Regions from separate parts of the Paenibacillus marchantiae genome, predicted to be linked through region 3. Evidence: predicted binding sites of a transcription regulator. Region 3 holds the regulator's gene; each other region holds the start of a gene.

Region 1 (4,374 bases), 1.9 Mb from region 3:
GGGGTAGAGTGGAATGGACCAGTCTCCCCATTGGGCGGTCCGATTGCGATGGACATCAATAACGACGATTTGGGCGCCCTTTTTGCGGGCTTTCTCGGCCAGAACAACCTGATGCATATTGGTGCTGACGATGTTGCCTCCCCACACCAGAATGACATCCGCATGCTCTGTATCCTCGGGCAAGGTTCCCCGGTTCGCACCCATCGTATATTTCCACCCGGTATTTCCCGCTGCATTACAGATGGTCTGTTCGAGCTTGCTCGCACCTAATGCATTGAAAAATCGACGATCCATGCCGTCCACACCAAGAATGCCCATGTTTCCATAGAAGCTGTAGGGCAGGATGCTCTCCGGTCCGTAGGTATCTGCCAGCGAACTAAATTTCGCCGTAATCTCGCCGATGGCTTCGTCCCAACTGATTCGCTCGAACTGGCCTTCGCCCTTGGCTCCGATGCGTCGCATCGGATATTGCAGCCGCTCGGGGTGATACACCCGCTCCGTCATATTTCGGACTTTGTTACAGATGGCGCCTTTTGTAATCGGATGGTCCGGATTGCCCGCTACCTTCACGATCTTACCGTTCTCCTTATGAAGCAGCAGGCCGCAAGTATCCGGACAATCGAGCGGGCAAACTGCCGGGAATACGCCATTCTCCTGATCGATCATATACAAGTCCCTCCCCCTTCAAAGCTATCCTCATATCATATCTTCTTCCTGGTAATCGCGTAAAGAGAACAGTCTTTTTTTTACCGCCACAACCGCTCCAAATTTTTTTCAAAAAAATCTTTTTTCCCTTTGATTCAATCTCGAAATTCAGGGGTAAATTAAAAATAAGGCATTAGGCTAGTGTTTCCCCACTTCCTCCTCATGCCATATCATGGACCACTCCCGAAATTCGCCATGAACAGGTTTCGTTCCCCCGAACCTTGTCATGGCGAATTTATTTTGCGTGGATATTTTTACATTAAAAAAAGCGATTCCTCTCCCGTCCATCACAGCAGACAGCCATGACTTGAACGAGATCAGAATCGCCTCTCCTGTTTACTTTGCACTCGTCTTTTCATTCGTTTTCGCACTTGTACCACGTTTACAACGCTACTCAATTACTCGGCAAAATTCCGCTACGCCTGCTTGCTCCACATCGGTCTGGCTTCCGTTTCCACAGGCTGGGCCGCCGCCATGGCCACCTCAGGCTTCACTTCCGGCTCATGCTTGCGCAGGTACACCATCCAGTAAGCAGCTGCAACAAACAGCGCCCCTCCCGTCAGGTTGCCAAGCCATACCGGAATGAAATTCATGACGTATTGTCCCCACGAATAATGCCCTTCAAAGATCGCAGCAGGAATCAGGAACATGTTGGCGACAACGTGCTGGAATCCAATAGCTACAAAGGCCATCGTTGGGAACCATATGCCCAATACTTTTCCACTCATCGTATCCGATGCATAAGACAACCAAACCGCGAGAGCTACCAGCCAGTTACACCCGATCCCGGATATAAAAGCCTGAAGGAAGCTGTCGTCCAGCTTGTGTCCAGCCATATCCACCACTTTGGTCAAATAAGCCCCCTCTGCCGTCAGACCAAGCACATGCCCAAACGCATAGGCCACAAAGATCGCCCCAAGGAAATTACCTATCGTTACTAAGGTGAGATTCTTCAACATGTTGCCTGCGGACAGTTTACGTGCAATCGTCGCGAGTGGAACAGCCATCATATTACCTGTCAGCAGTTCCCCGCCGCCAATCAGCACCAATATTAAACCTACCGGGAACACTGCTGCACCAATCAGATTAACCAAGCTGCCCCATTCGGCCGGAGCAGAAGCAATAACCCGAATATCCAGCAGAAATCCAAGCGCGATAAAAGCGCCTGCCAGAAAACTGAGTATCAATACGGAGGACACCGGATTTTGAGCTTTCTTCATCCCCGTATACACCGTATATTGTGCAACCTCAAGAGGTGTTTTTGCTGCCATAACGATCCTCTCCTTCACAGTTCATGAACATCATAATTCAACCTGTTTGGTTGATATATTCATTGTATCGCGAAGGTTTCAAGAGGTTTGTTACTTTTATCACAAAGTCTGAAAACTACATTTTAATATTTCCGTTGTATGTTGCTTGGTGTGCAGAAAAAATAAAAAAAGAACTACCGCATAATGAATGCGGCAGTTCTCAGATAATATGGTTATACCATCGCTGGTGTTTTTACTTCTACTAGAGGCAACGCCTGAAGACCAGCCGAGTTCAGGAAGTTCCACGGTTTGTTGTAATGTGGTTGGAAGAAGAAGTCGATGAAGGCCAGCTCATCCACCGTCATGTTGTTCTGGATGCAGACAGAGATCGTATTGATCGACTGTGTCAGATCAGCCTGTGACATCACCTGCGCACCAACAATGCGGCGTGTAGCCTGTTCATAGATTACTTTGAGCAGCAGCTTCTCTGCCGTTGGCATGAACTCTGGACGGTAAGCATCTTCAAGCGTTACAGCTTCAACGACCAGACCCTCATCCGCAGCAGATGTTTCCGTCAGACCTGTACCTGCAATATTTTGCTCATAAATTTTAATACCTGATGTGCCTTGTGTACCCATGTATCGTGTCGTAGGACGAACCAAGTTCCGTGCTACGAGTGTTCCCATCCGCACTGCGTTGGTTGCCAGTGGAATGTACGCTGCCTTGCCGGTTGGGTTGTAATGAATTGCACAGCTGTCTCCAGCAGCGAAGACGTCTTTTTGGCTGGTTTGCATATATTTATCCACGATGATTGCGCCGTTCGGCAGCATATCCACTTGGCCTTTGAGCAGCTCGGTATTTGGACGGAAACCAATGCACAGAATAACGAGATCTGTCTCGAACTCTCCTTTGGATGTAATGACCTTGTTCACTTTGCCATTCTCTCCGGTAAATTTCTGTACCGTTTGGCCCAGCGCCAGCTTGATGCCGTGTCCGGTCAACGTTTCTTCAATGGCATCCGTGAACTCGGGGTCGAGATATTTGTTCAAGATCCGGTCCACGCTATCGATCAGTGTAACTTCCTTGCCGTTCATTTGGAAAGCCTCCACCAGCTCAATGCCGATATATCCAGCTCCTACCACGGTAATGCGTTTGGCATGCTTGGCTTTCTCAATGATCGTGTTGGAATGGTTGTAGTTTTTGCAAAGTAAAATGTTGTCCATCTCGATGCCTTCCAGCTTCGGTACGACAGGCCATGAACCCGTGGTCACGATCAGCTTGTCGAAGGTATCTTCGAATTCTTCCCCAGTTTTCAAGTTTTTAGCCTGAAGTTTGTGACCCGCAGCATCTACTGACGTCACTTCATGAAGCATTTTGGTAACGACACCGAGCTCGGCCAGTTGGTTTGGCGAAGAATAGAACAATCCATCTGGATCTTTCACCACGCCACCTACATAAAGCGCAATGCCACATGATAAGAAGGAGATGTTGTCATTGCGCTCATACACTGTAATGGTAGCATCCGGGTACAATTTGGCGGTGTTAACGATAGCTGCGGTTCCTGCATGTGTACATCCGATAACTGCGATTTTCATTATAAGGTTCCCCCTTGGAGTATATAAATAAAAAATTGAATTTAACGTCATTGTGGTTGTGAAATATTTCACTTCTAAATGAATGCTGATTATGTGATTTATTTCACTTTGTACACTTATTATAATGTGATATTTTTCACATTGCAAGGGGTTAATCAAAATAAATTTTTCGGATGTGGTTTATTTACGATCAAGCGAGTCATCGACTCAATCTCCATTGACTTCAGTTTTCCCTGCTTATGGCTGGTTTATGCTCAAAATAAGCGTAGTAACTACTGAGGAGACACTTATATGAAGAGGATATTTGCACTAAAAAATTGTATCAAAAAAAGCCTATCCTCCAATATGGAGGCAGGCTTCTTCGTTTATTTTATACGCCAAGCAGCTTTTCAATCTCTGCAGTCATGGCTTCAGGGGATTCTTTTGGTTCAACACGCCCTACAACTTCACCCTCACGATTCACGAGGAATTTGGTGAAATTCCATTGGATGTTATTGTCTTCGCCAACACCAGGTTGCTGCTCACGCAGATACTTGAACAATGGATGCGCATCTTCACCATTTACATCGACCTTGGCAAACACCGGGAAATTAACGCCATAGTTGATTTGGCAGAATGATTCTGCTTCCTCACTGGTACCCGGCTCCTGGCCTCCGAACTGGTTACAAGGGAATCCCAATACAACCAAGCCTTGATCACGATAGCGATCATAGAGCTTCTGCAATTCACCGTATTGTGGAGTCAGCCCACACTTGCTGGCTGTATTGGCAATCACCAACACTTTGCCTTGATACAAATCGAGTGAAACTTCCTGATTTGCGGTC
Region 2 (4,374 bases), 2.1 Mb from region 3:
ACCTTGAAACAATGCCGTAATCGCCTGTGCCAGCCATTTCGCCTGCATGATAATCGTCATTGCCTGCAACAGTACCAGCGCTGAAGCCAGCGCCAGTACCGGTCGAATGCCCGGCAGCTTCAACAGCCCCCGTCCCATATCAGTACTCCAGGTGATGCTGGTCGTTCAGACGTTTGCGGAAAATATAATAACTCCAGATCTGATAACCGAGTACAAACGGAAGCAGCGTACAAGCCACAATCGTCATCACTTTTAGCGAATATGCACCGGATGAAGCATTGTAGACCGTCAGGTCAAACGCCGAACCCATTGAACTCACCATGACCCTTGGGAACAGACCGATAAATACGGAGGCAAACGCGATTGCAATCACGGCTCCAGTCATGCCGAAAGCCCAGGCTTCACGTTTCTGTCGCACGAAGTAAGCGGCCAAACCCAATGAAGCAGCGCCAAGGACAACCATAATCCAGAGAGCCCAGCCGCGTACGGCAAACACATCGGTCATGAAGTATGTCATCACAGCGTAGATCACGAGGATCGCGGCCAGCGGCAACATCAGTTTTTTGGCCATATTCAGGGCACGTTCTCTAAGATCTCCGACGGTCCGCAATGAAGCAAACAGCAAACCGTGCACCAGACACAACAACGTAACGCTCAACCCACCTACAACCGTATACGGATTGACGATGTCCAGGAAGCCGGGACGGAGCTGCATCTGCGCATCAATAGGCAGTCCTTTCATCAAGGTAGCGAAAACAACCCCGAACAGGAATGGCAGTAGCGCACTGGAGACTACGATAATGATGTCCCATGTTTTGCGCCAGCGTTCATGTCTCATCTTGCTGCGGAATTCAAAGGCAACTCCGCGGCCGATCAAAGCCAGCAGCACCACGACCAGTGGCAGATAAAACCCGCTAAACAGCGTGGCGTACCAATGCGGGAAGGCTGCAAACATTGCACCCCCTGCCGTAATCAGCCAGACCTCATTGCCATCCCAAAACGGACCGATCGAGTTGATTAGAGTACGACGTTCACGATCCGTTTTGCCAATCATTGCAGTGGACATGCCCACACCAAAATCAAAACCTTCCAGAAAGAAAAAACCAACAAACAAGACGGCAATTAGCAAAAACCACAATTCACTTAGTGACAACAGAATAACCCCCATCCACGCCGAACGGATCGGCCGATTCATCATGCTCCTCCGGCTTTTCGACTGCATATGGCCCTGCCTTGATTTCACGAACGAACAGATAGACCATCACCGCTCCCAGGATTGCATAAGTGACTGTAAACGCGATGGTGGAAAACAAAATCTGACCTGCGCTTACGTAAGGGGATACCCCGGCTTCCGTCGTCATATAACCGAATACCGTCCACGGCTGCCTTCCTACCTCAGTCATAATCCATCCCGATGTATTGGCGATAAACGGCAGAGAGATGGCAAACACCATCAAGCGCATAAACCATTTGCCTGCTCCCTCTAATTTGCGGCGCATCGCCAGGAATGTACCGTAGATTGCTAGCAAAATCATCAATCCGCCCGCAGCAATCATGATGCGGAAGCTCCAGAACGTCGTCCGTACCGGAGGAATGTAGTCTCCTGGACCATACGTCTGCTCATACTCCGCCTGCAATTCCTTCATGCCTTTGACACTGCCGGAGAACTTGCTATAGGACAGATAACTGAGCAACCCGGGGATTTTGATCTCGCCGGAATTTTCCTGTTTGTCCGGATCAACAAAGGCTACCACCGTCCATGGTGCCGGATCTTCCGTCGTCGTCCATGTTCCTTCACTGGCCGCCATTTTCATAGGCTGCGTCTCCACCAGATATTGCGCCTGGAAGTGACCCGAGAAGGCAACCCCCAGCGAGGAAACCAGACCAATTATGATGGCAATGTTGAACGATTTGCGGAAGATCTCCACATCCTGCTTCTTCATCAACTTGTAAGCACTAATCCCAGTTACCACAAAAGCACCTGTCATTAATGCGCCAAAGATCGTATGTGGGAACTCCACTAGTAGCTGACCATTCGTAATCAGTGCAAAGAAATCATTCATCTCGGCGCGGCCGTTGTTAATCTCGAAGCCAACCGGATGCTGCATGAATGAGTTGGCTGCCAGAATCCACAGCGCGGACAAGAATGTACCGATGAATACCAGCCAAATGCAGGCCAGATGCACTTTCTTGGACAAGCGATCCCATCCGAAAATCCAAAGCCCAATAAAGGTAGACTCCATAAAAAACGCCAGCAAGGCTTCAATCGCCAGTGGCGCACCGAACACATCCCCGACAAACCGGGAATACTCGGACCAGTTCATGCCGAACTGGAATTCCTGAAAGATACCTGTGACCACACCGACGGCAAAGTTAATCAGGAACAGTTTGCCCCAAAATTTGGCCATCGTTTTGTAAACTTCCTTACCCTTTACTACGTACAACGTCTCCATAATCGCTACCAGCAGTACAAGACCAATGGACAGCGGTACAAAAAAGAAATGGAAAATCGTTGTGAGCGCATATTGGATACGCGATAACATGATCGGATCCATACCGTTACCCCTTCTTTCTGTTCATATCGCAGTTTTCGTATTTGGCATTGAAGCCCCTTCTTCAGTTTCTGTCAGCCAAACACGTATTGATGAACGTATTGTGCCAGATAGACTATTTTATACATGTGACAATTATCACAAACCCTACCATGTCAGCAAAAAAAAGTGACGATGGTCACACAATAGAAAAAAATAAGCCTAATCTTAGAGCTTGCCAGCTTCGTCTATTCACGGAAGATGCTCATGTTTAGGACGGAACGCCCATATGTTAGTGTCAGGCATAAAATACGCTGGGCAAAAAAGGCATTACATATTGAATTATTGGATTCATTGATATCATTCAAAGCAGCGCCAATCCGATGTTTATCAGGTGGTACTGCTTCAATCCATGAACGGACAAAAATGCAAATCAAGTGAGGTGATTCATCAATGGAAGAGCTGTCTCCGACGCCGGACCCGGAGCCTTATCAAGGGGTAGATGTAGAAGAGTCAAGTACGGCCCTGCCTGCCTTTCGTTATGTCCTTTTCCCCCGGAAGGGAGGATGGTCTGCTTTTCCCTATCCAGACATCGCTGCTCTGATGGTTGCGGAAGGGCTTGTCTACTATGTCAGTAGCCTGGAGCGCTCCGAGGAAATGCCTGCGAATATCACCGTCATCACGCTTCCCGAAGCAGAACAATTGCTGCAGGAGCCCCGTACGGTTGCTGTGGTTGCGCATCCCTACTGGCTGACCGCCACAGCCTCGCTCCATCCGGAGCTCTGTATTGTACTTCTTCCCGAGCCAGTTGGTGAAGAAGCGGAGTCTCCCTTATGGGAGAGCTGCATTTCAAGACTGGTCGGTATCGCCGATCTGGTGGGCACGACTTCAGAAACACGCTATATGAAGCTGGTATTCCAGGGCGTACGCGCCATCTGGCTGAATGGAGAGGATACCTCTCCTGCTGGTGTCATGCAAAAGGATGACCTCGAGGTCCCTCTCCGGGACTATGAACTGCTATTCCTGCATGCGCTGCGACAGACGCTCTCGGGTGTTCAGGATACGGTCACCCAGCTGCAATGCAGTGTGCGGGCCGACTTCTATCGTCAGCTTCGTTCCAAAGCAGGAGCGCATGAGACGATTTCCTTTTTGCTGGCAGCCTATGAATATGTGCTAGAGGATTCCAGAGCGGCCACTTCACTCAAGGAAGCCTTCTCTCACGCGGTATTAAACGGGCGCAATGATTGTGTAAGCTCCCACTATCGATTCCTCTCCGCCATTCATGCAAGGGCCGGGGAAATCGAGAATGCGTTGCAGGTGTATGGAATCAGCGCAGGTAACGAGCAGGAACGGCACCATTATGAACAACTCTGTCGCTGGCTTGAGGCCGGGGAGGAACAGCTTGTCCGGGCAGAACTGCTGCGTCTGAATGATGACTATGGAAATGCATTGCACATTTTGGATGAACTCGGAGGCGAAACGGCGCGGCATTGGAAATTTCGTATCTATCAGGAGACTGGACGTGTGGAAGATGCATTAGATTTGGTGCATGCAGTAGATATTCAGGATAGCCCCAGCCGACAGGATTATCGGCAGCTATCGGGTCTAGCTCTGGCTCTGCGCGGAGAACGTCACGGGGCGGTGAGACAATTTCTGGAGACGGTACTGGAGGATGAAGATGCTCTTGCGCGAATCGTCGAGATGGAGCTGTTGGATCAAGCCGTCCAGCAATTGCTGGGGGAGGTGCCATGATGCTGGACCCGAAGAAGCGCAGACAACATGTGAATGGACCGATGGTGCACAAGGATATACGATCCGAAACAACTCATACTCCAACGGAAAC
Region 3 (4,374 bases):
TCAATAAACGTGAATTTGCTACACCGAAAGAGGATTACTTTACAGCGGCTCAGATGATTGTCTGGCTTACTCAGACGGAGACTGGAGACGACGAGGAGCTTAATCTAAGCGGGCGCGGAGGAGACTTCTGGGAGACGGTACAGAGTGAATCTGAGTCCTGTCTTGGACGTTCCTGTCCTTGGTTCCGCAAATGTTTCTATCACCGGGCCAAACATGAAGCCGGGCTTTCCGATATCGTCATTACGAATCATTCGAAATTGTTTACGGATGTCAAAGCAGCACATCAGCTGCTGCCAGCCTACGAAAGTCTCGTCATCGATGAAGCACATCATCTGGAGGACGTAGCAGGTAAGCACCTTGGTCTTCATATGAAATATTTCACGTTGGTTCATACACTGACCCGACTGTTTAAAGATAGCCGAAATGGCCAACTGCCTATGCTGCGTTCTCAATTGTCGGGTCATGAAAATTCGGTACAGTGGGGCTCCATGATTGATCAGATGTTCCCGCTTGCTGTCGAAGTTAAAGAGATGTGGGATCGACTAAGCGATGCATTGTTCGGACTGCTGCCTGAACGCAGCGATGCTTCTCCAGGCGAGACAGGACAATTCTCACTTAGACTGAAGTCTTCACAAAAACCAGCCAAATGGCAGGAATTGCAGGACGCTGAAAACCAAATTTATGTCACCCTAGGTGATTTGATTCGTAAAGGCGACAAGCTGCTGCTTGAAGTGAAAGAAGATCAGGACGATTATCAGTCCGATAGTCTGATTACGGATATCTCAGGTCTGCTCAAGGATTTGGCAACGATTAAGGATAATCTGCGGTTCTTCATGCGGATGGATGATGCCAATACCGTGTACTGGATGGAGGCCAGCGGCCAGTTCCGCAGTAAATCACTGCAACTCTATGCTGTTCCTGTCGATGTCAGTGCTCAATTGAAGGATATGTTCTTTGATAAAAAGAAAAGCGTTGTGCTTACATCGGCTACGCTTTCCGTTGACAAGTCATTTCAATTCATGATCGAACAGCTGGGTTTGCAGGAAGCTGCCGACAATAACCGTCTGTTAACGTCGATGCTACCTTCACCGTTCAATTATCGAGAACAAGCGCTGCTTGTCATTCCGCGTGATTTCCCAAGCGTGAAGGGCAGTGTAGGCGATGCACACTTTGTGGATATGCTCGTGCACTCGCTCGCGGAAACGGCTATTGCGACTCGTGGACGCATGATGGTGTTGTTTACCTCCTACCGCATGCTGCGACAGGTCTATGACCCGCTTAAGGAGGCTTTGTCAGGCAACGATATCTCTTTGCTTGGGCAAGGGGTGGACAGCGGCAGCCGTTCCAAGCTTACACGTCGGTTCCAAGATGCTAAAGCAACGGTGCTACTTGGCACAAGCAGCTTTTGGGAAGGCGTGGACATTCCGGGAGAGGCTCTGACCTGCCTTGCAATTGTCAGACTGCCGTTCCAGCCACCGAATCATCCATTAGTGGAAGCGAAGAGCGAGCTTTTGCAGCAGCAAAAGAAAAACCCGTTTATGAAGCTATCCGTGCCACAAGCCGTCATCCGTTTCAAACAGGGATTTGGCAGACTGGTTCGTACAGGCAAAGACAGAGGCATTGTGATTGTATACGATACACGCGTTATTGAAGCGTATTATGGCAAGTACTTTTTATATTCATTACCTGGTCCCAAAATGGAGCACATGCTTACAGAGCAGATAGTTCCACGCATTTCGGAATGGCTCGAGAGACCAACCGAAGAGCAACAATAACAGATACGCTCTGTAGCTTCCATTATTGCAAGACGCCAGTGATTGGCGGTAAAATTGAGTAATATCATGTATTCGTTTCATGGATATGCGAGTAAAGCGATTAAAGCAATTATCCATTATATAACAAGGAGCATCCTGTTTAATTCAGTAATCATTTTGCATCGTTTTAGACAGGGTGCTCATCTTTTCATCTATCTATCGTGGCCTTGGTAAGGGGGAGCAATGAATGAAATCAGATAAAATTTCGGAAGCCGTGGTGCGTAGATTACCTGTTTACTTGCGTTATTTGAATGAACTGCATCAGCGGGAAGTCAATACGGTTTCTTCACAAGAACTTGGACTGAGGCTGGATTTGAATCCGGCCCAGATTCGTAAAGACTTGGCTTACTTTGGTGACTTTGGTCGTAAAGGGATTGGATATGACGTTTCATATCTCATTGAGAAAATCCGCCATATTTTAAAAATAGACCAGCAGATCAATGTAGCTCTTGTCGGAGCAGGTAATTTGGGACATGCCTTGTCCAATTACAATGCCTATCTCAAAGACAACATGAAGATCGTCGCTGTATTTGATGCCTACGGTCCGAAAATTGGGAGTCAAATCAACAGTTTGACGGTACAACCGATGAATGAATTAACGGATTCGGTCAAAAAAGATAACATTCGTATAGGTATTATCACGGTTCCGGATACGGAAGCCCAAAATGTTGCAGATCAGCTGATTGAGTCAGGAATTGAAGCGATTCTGAACTTTGCGCCAACGATCCTGAAGACCCCGCCGCATATTCGCATTCATCATGCTGATTTTACGACGGATCTACTTAGCCTGGCTTATTACTTGGAGAATGGAAAGGACGACGAGGAAGATGACGACAAATAGATGGGTAATTCACAACGGCAAATTTGCCGTGAGTGAAGGTACGAATTGGAACGTGGTTCAAGGTTTTATGGTTGTTGAGAATGACAAGATTGTGCATATTGGTGAGACATTGCCGGAAGGAGACGAAAGCCTGACAAAGGTGGACGGAAAAGGACTGTTCTTCTTGCCGGGTCTGATCAATACGCATGGTCACGCGGCCATGTCGCTCCTCAGAGGCCATGGAGACGATCTGGCGTTACAAGTATGGTTGCAGGAGAAAATGTGGCCAATGGAAGCCAAAATGACGTCTGAAGACGTATATTGGGGCACATCACTTTCCGTGCTTGAAATGTTGAAGGGTGGAACAACAGCTTTCCTAGATATGTATGATCATATGGATCAGGTTGCGAAAGTGGTGGAACAATCCGGCGTTCGGGCTGCTCTGGCACGTGGGGTAATCGGGCTTTGCTCAGAAGAAGAACAACTGCGCAAGCTCGAAGAGTCCGCAGCATTTGCCCGTCAATGGAATGGACAAGCAGACGGAAGAATTACAACCGTAATCTCTCCGCACGCCCCTTACACTTGCCCTCCGGATTACATAGAGAAGCTGGTACAGGTTGCTCATGATCTGAATCTGCCTTTGCATACGCATATGTCTGAAACGCTTCGCGAAGTGGAACAGAACGTGGCTGATTACGGACTGCGTCCAGTCGCACATCTGGAGAAGCTAGGATTTTTCTCCCGTCCATCTCTGGTTGCACATGCGGTACATCTGAATGATGAAGAGATCGAGATTCTCGCAAAGCATGATGTAGCAGTTTCCCACAATCCAGGCAGTAACCTGAAATTGGCTTCGGGTGTTGCGCGTGTGCCTGATCTGTTGAAAGCAGGCGTGACTGTGTCTCTGGGAACAGACGGACCAGCAAGTAACAATAACCTGGATATGTTTGAAGAGATGAGATTGGCTGCGTTGATTCACAAAGGTGTGTCCGGTGACCCTACTGCAGTGCCGGCAGGGGAAGCGCTTCTGCTTGGAACTTCATATGGTGCTAAATCCATATTCCTGAACAATACAGGCGCTCTGCAAGTTGGCATGAAGGCTGACTTCATCGCGTTGAACATCGAACAGGCCCATTTCTATCCGCATACGGATCTGATTTCCCATACGGTCTACTCGGCATCGGCCAAAGATGTGGAGCATGTGTGGGTGGATGGTAAACAAGTGGTTAAACATGGCGAATGTCTTACGATGGATGAAGAGCGCATTCTGCGTGAGTCTCAGCTGGCATTTGACAGTTTGCTTGCCCGTTAATTACAAGGACAGCATCGTCATAGGGAAAGGAAGTTCGGCTTTTGAAGAAAAAAAAGAAGTGGATATGGATTTCGCTGCTGCTCCTGGTTCTGATTCTGTTTGGACTTCAGCGTTATTATGTCTATGTTACCCAGGATCAGCGCAAGGAAGAGGCGTTGGCCATACAGGCGGCCCAGGAACAGCTGGGGATTACGTCCCACGAAGAGCTGCGTAAGTATGTCTGGGGGCAGAAAGACGGCGGAGACAACATATACTGGACCCTGATCGGCAAAAATAAGGATAACCAGGATGTCATGGTGTGGATCAAGTTTGATGAGAATAACAAACCCGTGACGGGAACCAATGCAGTACACGGTGAACTGTTAAAGAACGGCATGAATGAAGCTCAGATTCGAAATCGGTTCAGCTCTGAAGTTCCCGGTGGGGAG
Region 4 (4,374 bases), 180 kb from region 3:
AGTGAATGAATATGTCCATTAACCATGCTGCCTCTTCCTTTCTTTATCGCATCCGCTGTGCGTTTAATATAGAGGTTCTACTCCTTTGAACCGTTGAGTTAAGCCCAAGTTACATCGAACCGTGGAAGGTCCGGTTAATGACATCAAGTTGTTGCTCACGTGTCAGTTTGATGAAGTTAACCGCGTAACCGGATACCCGTACTGTCAGCTGCGGATAGTTTTCCGGGTGATCCATCGCGTCAATCAACTGCTGGCGATCAAATACGTTCACGTTCAGATGGTGTGCCCCTTGACCAAAATAACCGTCCATCATGGCAACCAGATTGGATTTACGTGTGTCTGACTCTTTTCCGAGTGCTTTAGGCACGATGGAGAATGTGTTAGAGATCCCGTCAAGGCTGTGTTCGTACGGCAATTTGGCTACTGAGCCAAGGGATGCCAGTGCACCTTTTTTGTCCCGACCATGCATTGGGTTCGCCCCTGGAGCAAACGGTTCGCCTGCTTTACGGCCATCCGGTGTTGTACCTGTTTTCTTGCCGTACACTACGTTCGATGTGATCGTCAGTACAGACTGTGTTGGGATCGCATTACGATACGCTTTGTGTTTGCGAATCATGCCCATGAAGCTTTCCACCAGTTCAACTGCGATGCTATCCACACTGTCTTCATTGTTACCGTAACAAGGGAAGTCGCCTTCAATTTCAAAATCAATTGCGATGCCTTGTTCGTTGCGGATCGGTTTGACTTTCGCATACTTGATGGCACTCAGAGAGTCTGCTGCAACCGAGAGGCCAGCAATACCACAAGCCATCGTACGTACGATGTCGCGGTCATGCAGGGCCATTTCAATACGCTCATAGCTGTATTTGTCATGCATGTAGTGAATGACGTTGAGTGAGTTCATATACAGTTTGGCAAGCCATTCCATCATCGGTTTGAAACGTTTCATAACTTCATTGTACTCCAGCACTTCGCTTGTGATCGCCGGATATTCAGGTCCAACTTGTGCTCCCGATTTCTCATCACGACCGCCGTTGATTGCATACAGCAATGCTTTTGCCAGGTTGGCACGAGCGCCGAAGAACTGCATTTGTTTCCCGATCTTCATCGCAGATACACAGCAAGCAATACCATAATCGTCTCCATAGATCGGACGCATCAGATCATCATTTTCATACTGGATGGAGCTCGTTTCGATGGATACTTTCGTACAGTATTGTTTGAACGCTTCCGGAAGCTTGGTGGACCAAAGTACAGTAAGATTCGGCTCAGGTGCAGGACCAAGGTTGTTCAAAGTGTGCAGGAAACGGAAGCTGCTTTTCGTAACACGGGTTTCTCCATTTACGGACATGCCACCGATGGATTCAGTTACCCATGTTGGGTCTCCACTGAACAATTCATTATAATCCGGCGTACGCAGGAATTTGACGATCCGCAGTTTCATAACAAAATGGTCAACCAGTTCTTGAGCCTGTTCTTCAGTTAGCAAGCCTTCTTGCAAGTCACGTTCAATGTAAATATCAAGGAACGAAGAAACACGTCCGAGCGACATCGCCGCACCATTTTGCTCTTTAATCGCAGCCAGGTAACCGAAGTAGAGCCATTGGAACGCTTCTTTTGCGGTTGTGGCTGGCAAAGAAATATCGAAACCATGCATTTCACCCAGTTGTTTCAACTCTTGCAATGCACGAATCTGTTCGGACAGTTCTTCGCGGAGGCGAATGACATCTTCATCAATCACATCGACTTCAAGTGCATTCAGCTCACCTTTTTTATTTCGAATCAGGAAGTCCACGCCGTACAGAGCTACCCGGCGATAGTCACCGATGATCCGGCCACGGCCGTAAGCATCAGGCAGACCGGTAATAATCCCTGCTTTACGTGCTGCACGCATTTCAGATGTATAAGCATCAAATACGCCCTGGTTATGTGTTTTACGGATGTTCGTAAATATATCTATGACGCCTTGAGGCATTTCAAAACCATAAGCTTCACAAGCATCAATCATCATGCGAATTCCACCGAATGGCTGAATGGAACGTTTGAATGGAGCATCCGTTTGAACACCAACAATCTGTTCTTTGGATTTATCCAGATAACCTGGTTGGTGAGAAACAATCGTTGCTGGCGTGTTTACGTCAACATCAAGTACCCCGCCGTTATCGCGCTCTTTTTTGGTAAGATCAGATACGATATCCCATAACTCTTTCGTATTCTGAGTTGCGCCTGCAAGGAATGCTTCGTCGCCATAGTAAGGTGATAAGTTGCGTGCCAGAAAATCATTCACATCTACGGATTTCGTCCATGTTCCTTTGGTAAAGTTTCTCCAGCCTGTTTGTTGTTTGACATCTTTTTCGATCACCGACATAGTAATCCCTCCACAAATTTGGATTTCCGGACACATGACAGGATGCTTCACTCGTCTCATCTGTGCCCAGAGCCGCGATTAATGTGATAAATTTCACATGTGAGCCGGAACATGTTTTCTCTACTTGGGAACCGGAACCGCGGATGAATGTTTTTCTTACATTTTCAGTATACGTCTTTGTTCTTTCACCATCTGTGATTTTTATCACAAAGTTTGTGACCATCCTCACTTCACCTGTGCTGTGTCATGGTGAACCCTGCAAATTCATACTTAGCCACTGCGCGGGCAGAACAACTTCCGATCGCTGTTACCCCCGGATTTTTTCGATTATATTTTTCAAAGGGTAAAATACGGGGATAAAGGCGAGCGCTTCGCTTCTTCAGTTTTTTCTGCCCTCTCCGTTATGGTATGAATACCTGGTTCAAAAAGTAACATCACGGATTCCGTGTAACCTCTTTTAAAAAAGACAACTGCAAAGATTACGTTTTACCTTTTTTTACTGGAAAGACGGCAATCGGGGCTCCCCTTTCGGGGAACCCTGACTATCTGCCTTAATCCTGCTGTTGTGCTTTAGTTGTTATTCAAACTTGCCGTAGAATGCGTTGCGATATACATCAGCCAGTTCAGTCACTAGCGGCAGTTTTGGATTGGCTGTTGTACATTGGTCCTCGAATGCGCGGTCTGCTAAATAATCGACATGTGCCTCAAAGTCTTTGGCGTCAAATCCGATTTCCTGGAACGACTCTTCAATACCCAATGTTTTGTTCAGTTTGCGAATTGCATTGATGAGGCTGGTAACCCCTTCTTCTGTTGTACGCGCAGGCAATCCCAGAATGCGGGCAATTTCGGCATAACGCTCATCAGCAACAAAGTGCGAATATTTCGGGAACGATGCAAACTTCGTCGGTTTTTTCGCATTGTAGCGAATGACGTGCGGCATCAGGATCGCATTGGTACGTCCATGTGCGGTGTGGTACTGACCGCCCCATTTGTGTGCCAAGCTGTGGTTAATGCCCAGGAACGCGTTGGCAAAAGCCATACCGGCAATCGTCGAAGCGTTATGCATTTTCTCACGAGCCAATTTGTCACCTTGCAGCGCAGATTGCTCGAGGTATTGGAATACCAGTTGAATCGCTTTGATCGCGAGTCCATCCGTGTAATCATTCGCCATGACGGATACATATGCTTCAATGGCGTGAGTCAATACGTCCATACCTGTATCCGCAACAGCGGTTTTAGGCAGAGAGTATACGAATTCCGGGTCTACAATGGCTACGTCTGGTGTTAACTCGTAGTCTGCCAGCGGATATTTCGTATTGCCTTGATTTTTATCTGTAATAACTGCGAACGATGTTACTTCCGAACCTGTGCCCGAAGTTGTCGGGATCGCTACGAATTTCGCTTTCACGCCAAGACGTGGATATTTGTAGATCCGTTTGCGGATATCCATGAATTTTTGCTTCAAATCGTTGAAATCCGTGTCAGGATATTCATAGAACAGCCACATCGCTTTGGCAGCATCCATCGGTGATCCCCCGCCGAGTGCGATAATGCAGTCTGGCTGGAAGCGGCGCATCATTTCCGTACCGCGGTCTACCGTTGTTGTGGATGGATCGGGTTCAACATCAGAGAACACTTCAATAGCTACCGGCATTTGACGTTGACGCAGATAGTGCTCTACTTTTTCCACATAACCAAGTTTGACCATCATGGCATCCGTAATAATGGCTACGCGTGTGATGTCAGGCATTTTGGCAAGATACTGTGTTGCACCTTTTTCGAAGTAAACTTTGTTCGGCACTTTGAACCACTGCATATTCACGGTACGGCGAGCCACCCTTTTCACGTTGATTAAGTTTACAGCGGTTACGTTGGAAGAAGTCGAGTTACGTCCATACGATCCGCAGCCCAATGTCAGTGACGGCATGTTGGTGTTATAGATGTCACCGATGGCGCCGTGTGTGGATGGCGAATTCACGATAATCCGTCCGGTTTGCAGGCGATCT

The links. The regulator Rex, encoded in region 3, represses fermentation and respiration genes when NADH is low (regulators of the CRP and FNR family bind a similar motif). The targets are predictions, from matches to a motif close to TTGTGAAATATTTCACAA.
Region 1: a site for Rex is predicted at 2,064-2,081, ahead of PTQ21_RS02830 (formate/nitrite transporter family protein). Genes of this name have one in related genera too.
Region 2: a site for Rex is predicted at 2,679-2,696, ahead of PTQ21_RS03500 (cytochrome ubiquinol oxidase subunit I). Genes of this name have one in related genera too.
Region 4: a site for Rex is predicted at 2,450-2,467, ahead of pflB (formate C-acetyltransferase). Genes of this name have one in related genera too.

What each region holds. Positions count from the first base shown of each region.
Region 1 is NZ_CP118270.1:596,040-600,413, forward strand. Features, by position in the region: gene PTQ21_RS02825 (molybdopterin-containing oxidoreductase family protein) at 1-666, opposite strand, end outside; gene PTQ21_RS02830 (formate/nitrite transporter family protein) at 1,122-1,976, opposite strand; gene PTQ21_RS02835 (FAD-dependent oxidoreductase) at 2,189-3,550, opposite strand; gene PTQ21_RS02840 (glutathione peroxidase) at 3,921-4,374, opposite strand, start outside.
Region 2 is NZ_CP118270.1:763,866-768,239, forward strand. Features, by position in the region: gene cydD (thiol reductant ABC exporter subunit CydD) at 1-138, opposite strand, end outside; gene cydB (cytochrome d ubiquinol oxidase subunit II) at 140-1,156, opposite strand; gene PTQ21_RS03500 (cytochrome ubiquinol oxidase subunit I) at 1,140-2,555, opposite strand; gene PTQ21_RS03505 (hypothetical protein) at 2,985-4,283, shown strand; gene PTQ21_RS03510 (glycosyltransferase) at 4,280-4,374, shown strand, end outside.
Region 3 is NZ_CP118270.1:5,641,691-5,646,064, reverse strand. Features, by position in the region: gene dinG (ATP-dependent DNA helicase DinG) at 1-1,775, shown strand, start outside; gene PTQ21_RS25315 (redox-sensing transcriptional repressor Rex) at 2,002-2,655, shown strand; gene PTQ21_RS25310 (amidohydrolase) at 2,642-3,946, shown strand; gene PTQ21_RS25305 (cell wall elongation regulator TseB-like domain-containing protein) at 3,988-4,374, shown strand, end outside.
Region 4 is NZ_CP118270.1:5,823,617-5,827,990, forward strand. Features, by position in the region: gene pflA (pyruvate formate-lyase-activating protein) at 1-26, opposite strand, end outside; gene pflB (formate C-acetyltransferase) at 110-2,368, opposite strand; gene adhE (bifunctional acetaldehyde-CoA/alcohol dehydrogenase) at 2,946-4,374, opposite strand, start outside.